One region of the Corynebacterium hansenii genome, then DNA from elsewhere that is predicted to be linked to it. Evidence: predicted binding sites of a transcription regulator. Region 1 holds the regulator's gene; each other region holds the start of a gene.
What was found. Region 1 encodes LexA, which represses DNA repair genes until DNA is damaged. Its sites were predicted from a motif close to CGAACANNTGTTCG; they were not measured.
Positions count from the first base shown of each region.

Region 2: CHAN_RS07975 (HNH endonuclease signature motif containing protein) is a predicted target of LexA. The motif match lies at 1,518-1,531, and genes of this name have one in related genera.
Region 3: CHAN_RS12130 (HNH endonuclease signature motif containing protein) is a predicted target of LexA. The motif match lies at 1,923-1,936, and genes of this name have one in related genera.

Region 1 covers NZ_CP047211.1:1,360,028-1,363,304, reverse strand. The annotation lists gene nrdR (transcriptional regulator NrdR) at 1-67, opposite strand, end outside; gene CHAN_RS06045 (hypothetical protein) at 141-413, opposite strand; gene lexA (transcriptional repressor LexA) at 963-1,673, shown strand; gene ptsP (phosphoenolpyruvate--protein phosphotransferase) at 2,032-3,277, opposite strand, start outside.
Region 2 covers NZ_CP047211.1:1,834,816-1,838,092, forward strand. The annotation lists gene CHAN_RS07970 (purine-cytosine permease family protein) at 1-1,348, shown strand, start outside; gene CHAN_RS07975 (HNH endonuclease signature motif containing protein) at 1,585-3,267, shown strand.
Region 3 covers NZ_CP047211.1:2,730,314-2,733,590, reverse strand. The annotation lists gene ispF (2-C-methyl-D-erythritol 2,4-cyclodiphosphate synthase) at 1-357, shown strand, start outside; gene CHAN_RS12130 (HNH endonuclease signature motif containing protein) at 408-1,727, opposite strand; gene cysS (cysteine--tRNA ligase) at 2,166-3,277, shown strand, end outside.

The DNA of each region.
Region 1 (3,277 bases):
TACCGTCGTCGATGAGACGCGAATCGATGACCTTCGTCTGGTCATGGTGGCAAAACTGGCAATGCACGCATACGAGCATACGGGGCCGGGCGGCCACCTCTTAATCGCCCGTTAGGCCACTCGACGGTGCGCCGGCTGCCCTACTTGAGCGCGGCGTCCGCCGTGTCCGACGCACCATTCGCGCCGGTGGAGGAGACGCCGACGTAGGTCGGGGCCGGAGGGGCATCGGGGGTCGGCGCCCCCAACCCGGAGAAGTGGAGCATGAGCCCGAACACGGCGCCCACGCCGGCGACGATGGCGAGGGAGACGGCATTGCGCCGCACCCCCTGGACGGGGCCCCGCACGATCGAACGCCCGTCGCGCACGTGCGCGATGTTCGAAACACCGTGGGTGGGCGCCGAATTGAGTTTCATTCCCCGTGTGTTCGGACGCCGCGAGGGCCCGGAAACACCGCCCGGGCGACGACTGGAGGGCCGACGTGAAGTGCGGACCCGCGTTCGATCCGCGGGCGCACCGGTTCGAACACCGGAGGCCTTACCACGGTCGCGCTCCGGCGGCGACGCGGGGCGCGACTGCTCCCCGACCCACGACGGGACGTAGAGTCCCAAGTCGTCGTTGTACCAGTTCACGGTGGACGTGCGGTAGTCTTCGATAAAGGCGGTCATCGGTTGGTTCCTTCCATCCGGTCATCCGCGGTCAGGATACGAAACGGATTCGAAAATGCCGCCCGAATTCACTGCACGGATGTTCGACTGCGTTCCTGTGTTCGATTTATAGCACCGCGTTCGGATCCCGTCCAGACACGGGGGCGAAAACTTCGAACAGTTGTGCCACCCCGTCGTCGTTTGGTGTAGTGTCGTGTTCGAACGGCAGGCACGGGTTCGCAGACCCGATCGTCCCGATGGCCGATCGACCAGAGCACGACGCAATCGAGCACGACCTAACCCAGTGGGAGTGGAAACATGGCCGACAAGAAGCAGCCGAGCAAGCAAGCGTTGACCGATCGCCAGCGGCGGATCCTCGAGGTCATCCAGGACGCGGTGTCGTTGCGCGGGTACCCGCCGAGCATCCGGGAGATCGGCGACGCCGTCGGGCTCAACTCGACATCTTCCGTGGCGTACCAGCTCAAGGAACTGGAGAAGAAGGGCGCGCTGCGCCGTGACCCCCACAAGCCCCGCGCCGTGGACGTGCGCGATCTGAAGCAGAAGCTCGACACCCACGCGGGCAAGCCCGGTCCGAAGCCGAAGACGGCCACCGTCCCCGACGTTCCGGAAGGCGCCGCCGCCCCCACCTACGTCCCCATCGTCGGCCAGATCGCGGCCGGCAACCCGATCCTCGCGGAGCAGAGCATCGACGAGCACATGGCGCTGCCCGCCGAGCTCGTCGAGTCCGGCGAGCTGTACATGCTCCGCGTCGTCGGCGAATCGATGGTCGACGCGGGCATCTTCGACGGCGACTGGGTCGTGGTGAAGTCGCAGCACACCGCCGAGAACGGCGATTACGTCGCCGCGATGATCGACGGCGGGGCCGACAGCGAGGCCACCGTCAAGGAATGGCACGAAGACCGCTCGGGCAAGTGGCTGCTCCCCCACAACGAGGCCTTCGAGCCAATTCCGGTCGACGCGGGCGTGACCATCCTCGGCCGCGTCGTCAGCGTCCTGCGACGGCTTTAACCGTCATATCGCGTGAGGCTGCGGACGCCGGCTATTGGGGCATCGCGGGACCTGGGATGGTCCAGTGCCGGTGGGTGCCCGCGACGAACGCAGGCTGATGGGCTGGCGGACGCCCACCGATGGAGGCGGCAGCCGGAGAATCGCCGCACCGGGCACCCGCCCTCCCTCCATCCGGTCGATGCACGGCACTTTGACGTAAACCCACCCCGAATGCGCAACCCCACCCGTTACAGCGGGTGGGGTTGCGCATTCGGGGTGGGTTAGCCGGTGCATCCCAGCGGGTTGCGGTGGCGGGACGGCTCAACCGCCGCAGAAGCCAATCGCAACGTCACGGGACACAATTGCCGGCGGCCCGCCACTACTCCAAGCCGAAAAGCTCGCGCACGGCGGCGCGGGCACCGTCGGCGTCCGACGCATCCAGCGCGACGCGGGCGGCATCGGCGCACTGTTGGGCGGTGACCTCAGCCAACTGCGCGCCCACGCCCGGCAGGGCCGTGGCCGCGGCGGACAGCGAGTTCACGCCGAGGCCCACGAGCACGCAGGCCAGCAACGGATCCGCGGCCGCCTCGCCGCAAACGCCCACGGGAGTGCCCGTGTCCCGGCCCGACTTGCACGTCATGTCGATCAGCCGCAGCACAGCCGGCTGCCACGGATCCGTCAGGTATGCCAGGTGCGGCGAAAGACGGTCGGCGGCCATCGCGTACTGCGTCAGGTCGTTGGTGCCGATGGACACGAAGTCCAGCACCTTCATCAGGTCGTGGCTCATCAGCGCGGCGGCCGGGATCTCGATCATCGCGCCCGGGGTGAGGCCGCGCTCGCGGCACAGGCCCGCGAACCACTCGGCCTCCTCCAGCGTCGCCACCATCGGCGCCATCACCCACGTCGGCGCCCCCTCGCCGCGGCCGGCCTTCTCCCCCGCCAACGCGATGGCGTCGAGCTGGCGCTCCATCAGGCCGGAGCTCGAGCGCGAGATGCGCAGACCGCGCACGCCCAGAGCAGGGTTGTCCTCGTGATCGAGGTTCGCGAACGCCAACGGCTTGTCCGAGCCGGCGTCCAGCGTTCGGAGCACGATCTTCGAATCCGGGAACGCCTTGAGCACCGAGGCGTAGATGTCGGCCTGGTTCTCCACCGTCGGCTCCGTCGCGGCGGACAGGAAGCACAGTTCCGTGCGGAACAGGCCGATGCCCTCCGCATCGCCCTCGGCCGCGATGCGTGCGGCGTTTCCGTCTCCGACGTTGGCCAGCAGCTGCACGCTCACGCCGTCTGCGGTGCGCCCGGGACCGGACCATGCCGCGATCTTCTCCGCCATCCGCGCGGCCTCGGCCACCGCGGCGTCCGCGACCTCCGGGTCCGGATCGACGGTGATCAGTCCCTTCGCGCCGTCCACGAGCGTCATGGAGCCTTCCTCGATGGCGCGCAGTCCCGCTCCCGCCGCGACGGCGCACGGCACGCCGAGCTGGCGGGCGATGATCGCGGTATGGGAGGTCGGGCCGCCCAACTCCGTCACCATCGCGACGAACAGCGCCGGATCCAGGGTGGCCGTGTCGGCGGGCGACAGGTCATCGGCGAGCAGCACGGAGGGAACGGTCACCGCGGGCAGCCCG
Region 2 (3,277 bases), 470 kb from region 1:
GGGGCTCCGCGTCGGGCTGGGGATGCCGTTGTGGGCCGGGTACCTGACGGCGACGCTCATGGTCATCCCCCTGGTCATCTACGGGATGAAGGCGCTGGCCAAACTTCAGTCGTGGACCTCCCCGCTGTGGCTGATCATGATGGTCATCCCCCTTCTGTACCTGGTGTGGCGGGAACCCGACTCCGTGGACGCCTTCCTGTCGTGGTCCGGCACGGATGGCTCGGGCGCGAACGTGGCGTCGATGATGCTGGCTTCCGGCGTGTGCCTGGCGCTGACCGCGCAGATCGCCGAAAACATCGATTACCTGCGATTCATGCCGCCGAAGACGCCCGAGAACGCCAAGTCGTGGTGGGCGTCGGTCATCGCCGGCGGCCCGGGGTGGGTCATCCTCGGCGCCGCGAAGCAGATCATCGGCGTGTTCCTGGCCATCTACCTGATGTCGATGCTCGGCGGCGCCCCCGGCGACGCGCAGGAGCCGGTCAACCAATTCCTGGTCGTCTACGGCGAAATGATGCCCGCGTGGCTGGCGATGACCCTCGCCGTCGTGCTGGTGGTCATCTCGCAGATCAAAATCAACGTCACCAACGCGTACTCGGGCTCGCTGGCCTGGACCAACGCCTACACCCGCCTGACCAAGCGTTACCCGGGCCGCGTCACCTTCGTCGCGTTCAACCTGGCCATCGCGCTGGCGTTGATGGAGTTCGACATGTTCTCCGTGGTCAATTCGGTGCTGGCGTTCTATTCGAACCTCGCCATCGCGTGGATTTTCACGGTGGCGGCGGACATCACGTTCAACAAGCATCTGCTGGGGTTGTCGCCCCGGCGGCCCGAGTTCCGGCGCGGCATGCTCCACGCGGTCAATCCCGTCGGCGTCACATCGGTCGTCGTCTCCGGCGGCGGGTCCATCGCCGTGTTCTTCGGCCTCTTCGGCGCCGGCGTCCAGCCGTACTCGCCCCTGATCGCCGCGGGGCTGGCCGTGGCGAGCACGGTCGCCATGGCGTTGCTGACCGGTGGCCGCTGGTACCTGCGCCGCGTCGACGACGGAATCGAAGCCCCCTACCTCGACGAACACGGCAACCCTTCCGACCTCGAGCTGACCTGCTGCGTCACCGGCATCGCGTTCGAGCGCCCGGACATGGTCCGCTCGGCGATCGACGCTCCGGATGGTTCGCCCCGGTACATTTCGTCCCTGGCCCTGTCCATGGATGCCGCCGGCGACCATGTGCTGCCGGCCGATGATTACGCCCGCCTCACGGCCGCCCGCACCCGCGAGCTGCTGGCGCGCCGGGCCCGATTGTCCGGCGACGCCGCGGACGCCTCCGACGAGGTCCGCGTCTCCGCCCGATAGGTTCTCGCCCGCATTCCCGGCGTTCGCCCCCTGCTTTCGACCGCTTTCGCTTTCCGACGGCCCCTCGGATCGCGCGCGGCCCGGCAGGGGGTGCCGCCGTTTCACACCCGGTGTTCGAACGCGCCGATCATCGAGATTCCGCCCCGGTAGCAAATTTTCACACCCGTATCGTACGTTTGTTCGATCCTGGGGCCTTTTGCCGGATTCCAATCCGGGACGTTCGATATCTTGTTCCCATGACCAACGGGGGCGGTGGACGCAACCGGTCGGGCACGGGGCGCCCGCCGGGTACTTCGGGGATTTCGGGGACTGCGGAACATCCTGGGGTCCCGGGCGCCACGGACCTACGCGCCGCCGTCGGCCGCTTCACCGAGGCGGTGGAATCCATGACCGCCGGCTGGGATCTCCTCGGCGATGACGCCCGCCACGAGCTCTACGTCGAACTCGAGACCGCGCGCCGCAAACTCGCGATCGTCGACGCGGAGTATCTGTCGGCGACGGCGAACGGGCGCGTCGTAAAGCCAACGCCCAAGGTCATGCGGACGTTCACGGAAAATGCGCACGTGTCGCGCGCGGAAGCCCGGCGCAGGATCGCCGCGGCACACCGGCTCCAGCGGCCCGAGGCGCAGAACACGCCGCCCAAGCATGATCTGCCGGCGGTGCGGCGCCGCGTCGCGGAGGGCGTGGTCGGCGCGGATGCGGTGGAGATCATCGACAAGGCGCTCGACGGGCTGCCGCGCAAGGCCGAGGAGCTCGTGCACGTCGCGGACCCGCACATCGCCGACCTGCTGGACAAGGTGCAGGTCGACGACCTGAAGCACCTGGGGCCGATGCTGCGGGCGCTGCTCGGCCTCGATGATCCGTACACCGACGAGGATCGGCAGCGGCGGCGCAGCGTGCGGCTGTCGAAGCCGGACGCGGACAACATGTCGCGCATCAGCGGCCACGTGACCCCCGAGTTCGGCGCGATCCTGAGGCGGCTGTTCGCGGATTACGCAGGCCCCGGGAATTTGCTTCCCGACGGCGCCGACGACGACCGCACCGCCGACCAGCGCCGGCACGACGCCGTGGAAGCCGCCATCGCCGCCGGGTACGGGGCGCCAGGCTCGGATGATGGTGAATCTGACGGATGCACCCCACCGGCCGCCCCGGATGGCTCACCCGGATCATCGCCCGGTGGAGCACCAGGCGGACCGTCCAGTGGAGCACCCGGCGGACCGTCCAGTGGAGCACCCGGCGAAGCATCCGGCGGCGCTCCGGTCAGGCCGAACCTCCGCCCGGCCAAACGCCTGCGCCCCAAACGCGGCACGACGTCGATCGTGGCCACCATGCACGTGTCCGAGTTGGCGCGCATGACCGGCACCGCCCTGACGGACGTGGGCACGACGATGTCCATATCCGAGGCCGTCCGCAACGCCGACGCACGCGATTTCCACCTGTCGGTGATGGACCTCCGGGGGCAGACCCTGTGGTTCGGCCGTTCGCGGCGCTGCGGGTCGCTCGCCCAGTACCTCGCGCTGTGCGCCGAGGAGGGCATGAGCACCGCACCCGGATCATCCTCGCCGCCGGCCTACTGCGACATCCACCACATCGACCGGTGGGAAACCGGCGGCCTGACCGACATCGACGGGCTGACCCTTGCGGACTTCGTCATGCACGGCACGATCGACGACGACAGAGCCGACGAGAATCGGTGGTGGACGACGAAGGCGGGTCCGTCGTCAAGCTCCGGCCCGCCGGCGGCCGAGCCGGAGAACCCGAAGGTGCGCTGGATTCCGCCGAAGTCGGTGGATCCGGAGCGGGCGCCCCGCGAAAATCACCATCCGCTCGGTTGGCTCGCGCCGGGTCGGCGGATGCGGCGATTCTTCGGCCGGAGGAAGGCGGCGGGATCGGAGGACGACGAGCCTCCGCTCCCGTGATGGTTCAGGG
Region 3 (3,277 bases), 1.4 Mb from region 1:
GCCCACGTGATCGTCGATGCGCTGCTGTCCGCGTCGGGCCTCGGCGACCTCGGCAGCTTCGTCGGGGTGGGGCGCCCGGAATACGACGACGTCTCCGGTGAGCGCCTGCTTCGGGAATGCCGGCAGCTGCTCGAGGACAACGGGTTCGTCATCGGCAATGCCGCGGCCCAGATGATCGGCAACCGGCCCAAGATGGGGCCGCGCCGCGAAGAGGCCGAGCGGGTCCTGTCCGGTTACATCGGAGCCCCCGTCAGCGTCTCCGCGACGACGACGGACCACATGGGGTTCACCGGTCGCGGCGAAGGTGTCGCGGCGGTCGGCACCGCCGTGGTGTGGAAGAAGCCCGACTCGCAGTAGTTTCGCCGCACCCCGCCGCCGAGGGTGTTTCGCCGGCGCATGGCGGGGCCTCACGCCGCCGCCCCGCGCTCGGCGTTGAAACGCACCCGCCGCTTCCCGTCTGACGCGACCGGTTGGGCCCATCCCGTGAGGCCCCGCGGATGATTGGTTCTCGGGGTCATGTGACCGCGCCGTGGATCGGCGCGGGTGTCGTCGTTGTCGGAGTGGTGCCGCCGGCACAGCAGCGTCAGGTTTTCCAGGTCCGTGTTCCCGCCCAGGGCCCATGCGACGAGATGGTGCGCGTCGCATGCGTCCGGCGGTCGATTGCATCCCGGGTGCCTGCACGTCCCGTCGAGAAGCTGAAGTGCTATCCGCTGGTCGAGACTCGCCGACCGCCGGGTTCGCCCGAGCTTCAGCTGCGATTCCACGACCGGGGCATCCGGGTCGATGATGGCGGCGTACATGAAGTCGGAAAGCCCGAGCCGGAGCAAGTCGATCAAACCGAGCTCGACGCCGGAACCGGCCTTGACCGTCGTCCGCGTGGGATCAATGGGGCGTACATTCGGTGAGCGCCCGGCGGCGGGATCGACGCCGGTCGCCGCCGCGAGATCCTTGAGGTTCAACGCCGCGACGACCGTGCACATCGGTTTCCCCTTCACCCTCGGGTGCGCCTCATGCGCCGTCCGCAACGCGAGGTCCAGCGCATCCGCGTTGCGCTGCATCGGGGTTCGACCGTCCTCGTGGCTGCCCTTCTTGATCCCGTGCGCGAGCAGCCACGCCTCGAGCAGTGCCACCGTCGCCGCATCCAGGTATCCGCTGACCTTCGCGCCGCCGTCGTCGTCCTGCTTGCCGACGGTCAGCCTCCTCTTGCCGTGCGCCGCATTCGGGTCCCGCGGGAATCGTCTGTTCTGCTCCTTGACGAGCTGCCTGCACAATGCGCCGGCACCGTGTGGTCCGTGGGCGGGGGAGCGGGCGATCACTTCATCCGCCAGATCCGACGCGGAACGCTCCGCCCGCTCGTCGAGCGATTCCAGCTCCTTCGCCACATCGGCGATTCCCCGCAAAGTCACGTCGCCGGCGCGCAGCGCGGCGTGGGCGGGGCCCTTCAGTTCGGGATGGCCGCTCATGAACGCGCAAGCCCGGACCCGCGACATCGCCTCGCGGCGCGGCAACTGCAGTTCTTCCACCAGATAGTCATCGGGATGCGTGGTCCCCGTCATCCGGGACAACTGCTCCGCCGCCACGGTCGCGGTGACCTGCGCGTCCACGACGGCGAGCCCCCTGCGCGCGGTTTTCAGCCGTTTGAGTGCCGGCATCAGCTGCATCAGCTCCGCCGCCGACAGGGAGCGGTATTCGCATGTGCGGGCGATCTTGACCAGTGCATCCGTCACGGCGCGCGTCAATGCGATGAGCTCCCCGATGCTCGTGGTTGGCCTGGCGGCCAGCCCGGTCCTGTTCCTCTGTACTGCACTGAAGCGTTCATTCATGGCCGCCCGTTCCCCCTCATGTCATGGCGCGTGCCGGAATCTCCGGCTTCGATCATAGGGTCCATGCGAGTCGAAAACAAGAGCGAACCGAAAGTTAATCGAACGTTCATTCGTGGTCGAATCGCGTGTTGTTGGCGCGGCTCCTGAGGCAAGTGGGGCGGATGTTCGTCGTAAAGCGAATCATTTGCCCCGCGCCGATAGCTGAATCATGCGAAGTGAACGACCCTCATCGAACGCCCCGTGAACCGCCGGTGAACAAACGGTGTGTCCGGCGGGGAGGGCCCAGGTCATGTGCCGCGCAAGCGTTCGGGAGGCACGGACGCGACCGCTACACTCGGGGGCGTGAACTTCCGAATCTTCGATACCGCCACCCGTGAGCTGCGAGACTTCGAGCCCATCCGTGCTGGGCACGCGTCCGTCTACCTGTGTGGGGCCACCCCGCAGGCGATGCCGCACATCGGCCACGTGCGTTCCGGTGTCGCGTTCGACATTCTGCGCCGGTGGCTGCTGGCGCAGGGGCTCGACGTCGCGTTCGTGCGCAACGTGACGGACATCGACGACAAGATCCTGACCAAGGCCGCCGAGCATGGCCGGCCGTGGTGGGAGTGGGTGTCCACCTACGAGCGCGAGTTCACCTGGGCGTACGACCAGCTGGGCGTGCTGCCGCCGAGCGTCGAGCCGCGCGCGACCGGCCACGTGACGCAGATGGTCGAGTACATGCAGCGGCTGATGGACAACGGCTACGCGTACGACGTCGACGGCAACGTGTACTTCGACGTCGGTGCGTGGGCGGCGTCGGAGGGCGGCGACTACGGTTCGCTGTCCGGCAACCGCGTCGAGGAAATGGAGCAGGGCGAGCCCGATTCGCCCGGCAAGCGGGGACCCAACGATTTCGCGCTGTGGAAGTCGGCGAAGCCCGGCGAGCCGTCCTGGCCGACCCCGTGGGGCGATGGCCGGCCCGGCTGGCACCTGGAGTGCTCCGCGATGGCGACGTACTACCTCGGCGGCGAGTTCGACATCCATTGCGGCGGGCTGGATCTGCAGTTCCCGCACCACGAGAACGAGATCGCGCAGTCGCACGCCGCCGGCGACGGGTTCGCGCGGTACTGGATGCACAACCATTGGGTGACCATGTCCGGCGAGAAGATGTCGAAATCGCTGGGCAACGTGTTGTCGGTGCCCCACATCCTGGAGAAGGTGCGGCCGGTCGAGCTGAGGTACTACCTGGGCAGCGCCCACTACCGCTCGGTGCTCGAGTACTCCGAGGAAGCGCTGCAGGAGGCGGCCGCGGGGTACCGGCGGATCGAGGCCTTCCTCAAGCGCGCCGCGGACAAGTTCGGGGAGATCGAGATCGGGGAACGCCCCGAGGCCTTCGATGCCGCGATGAACGAGGACCTCGCGGTGCCGCGGGCCCTGGCCGAGCTGCACAATGCGGTCCGCGCGGGTAACCAGCA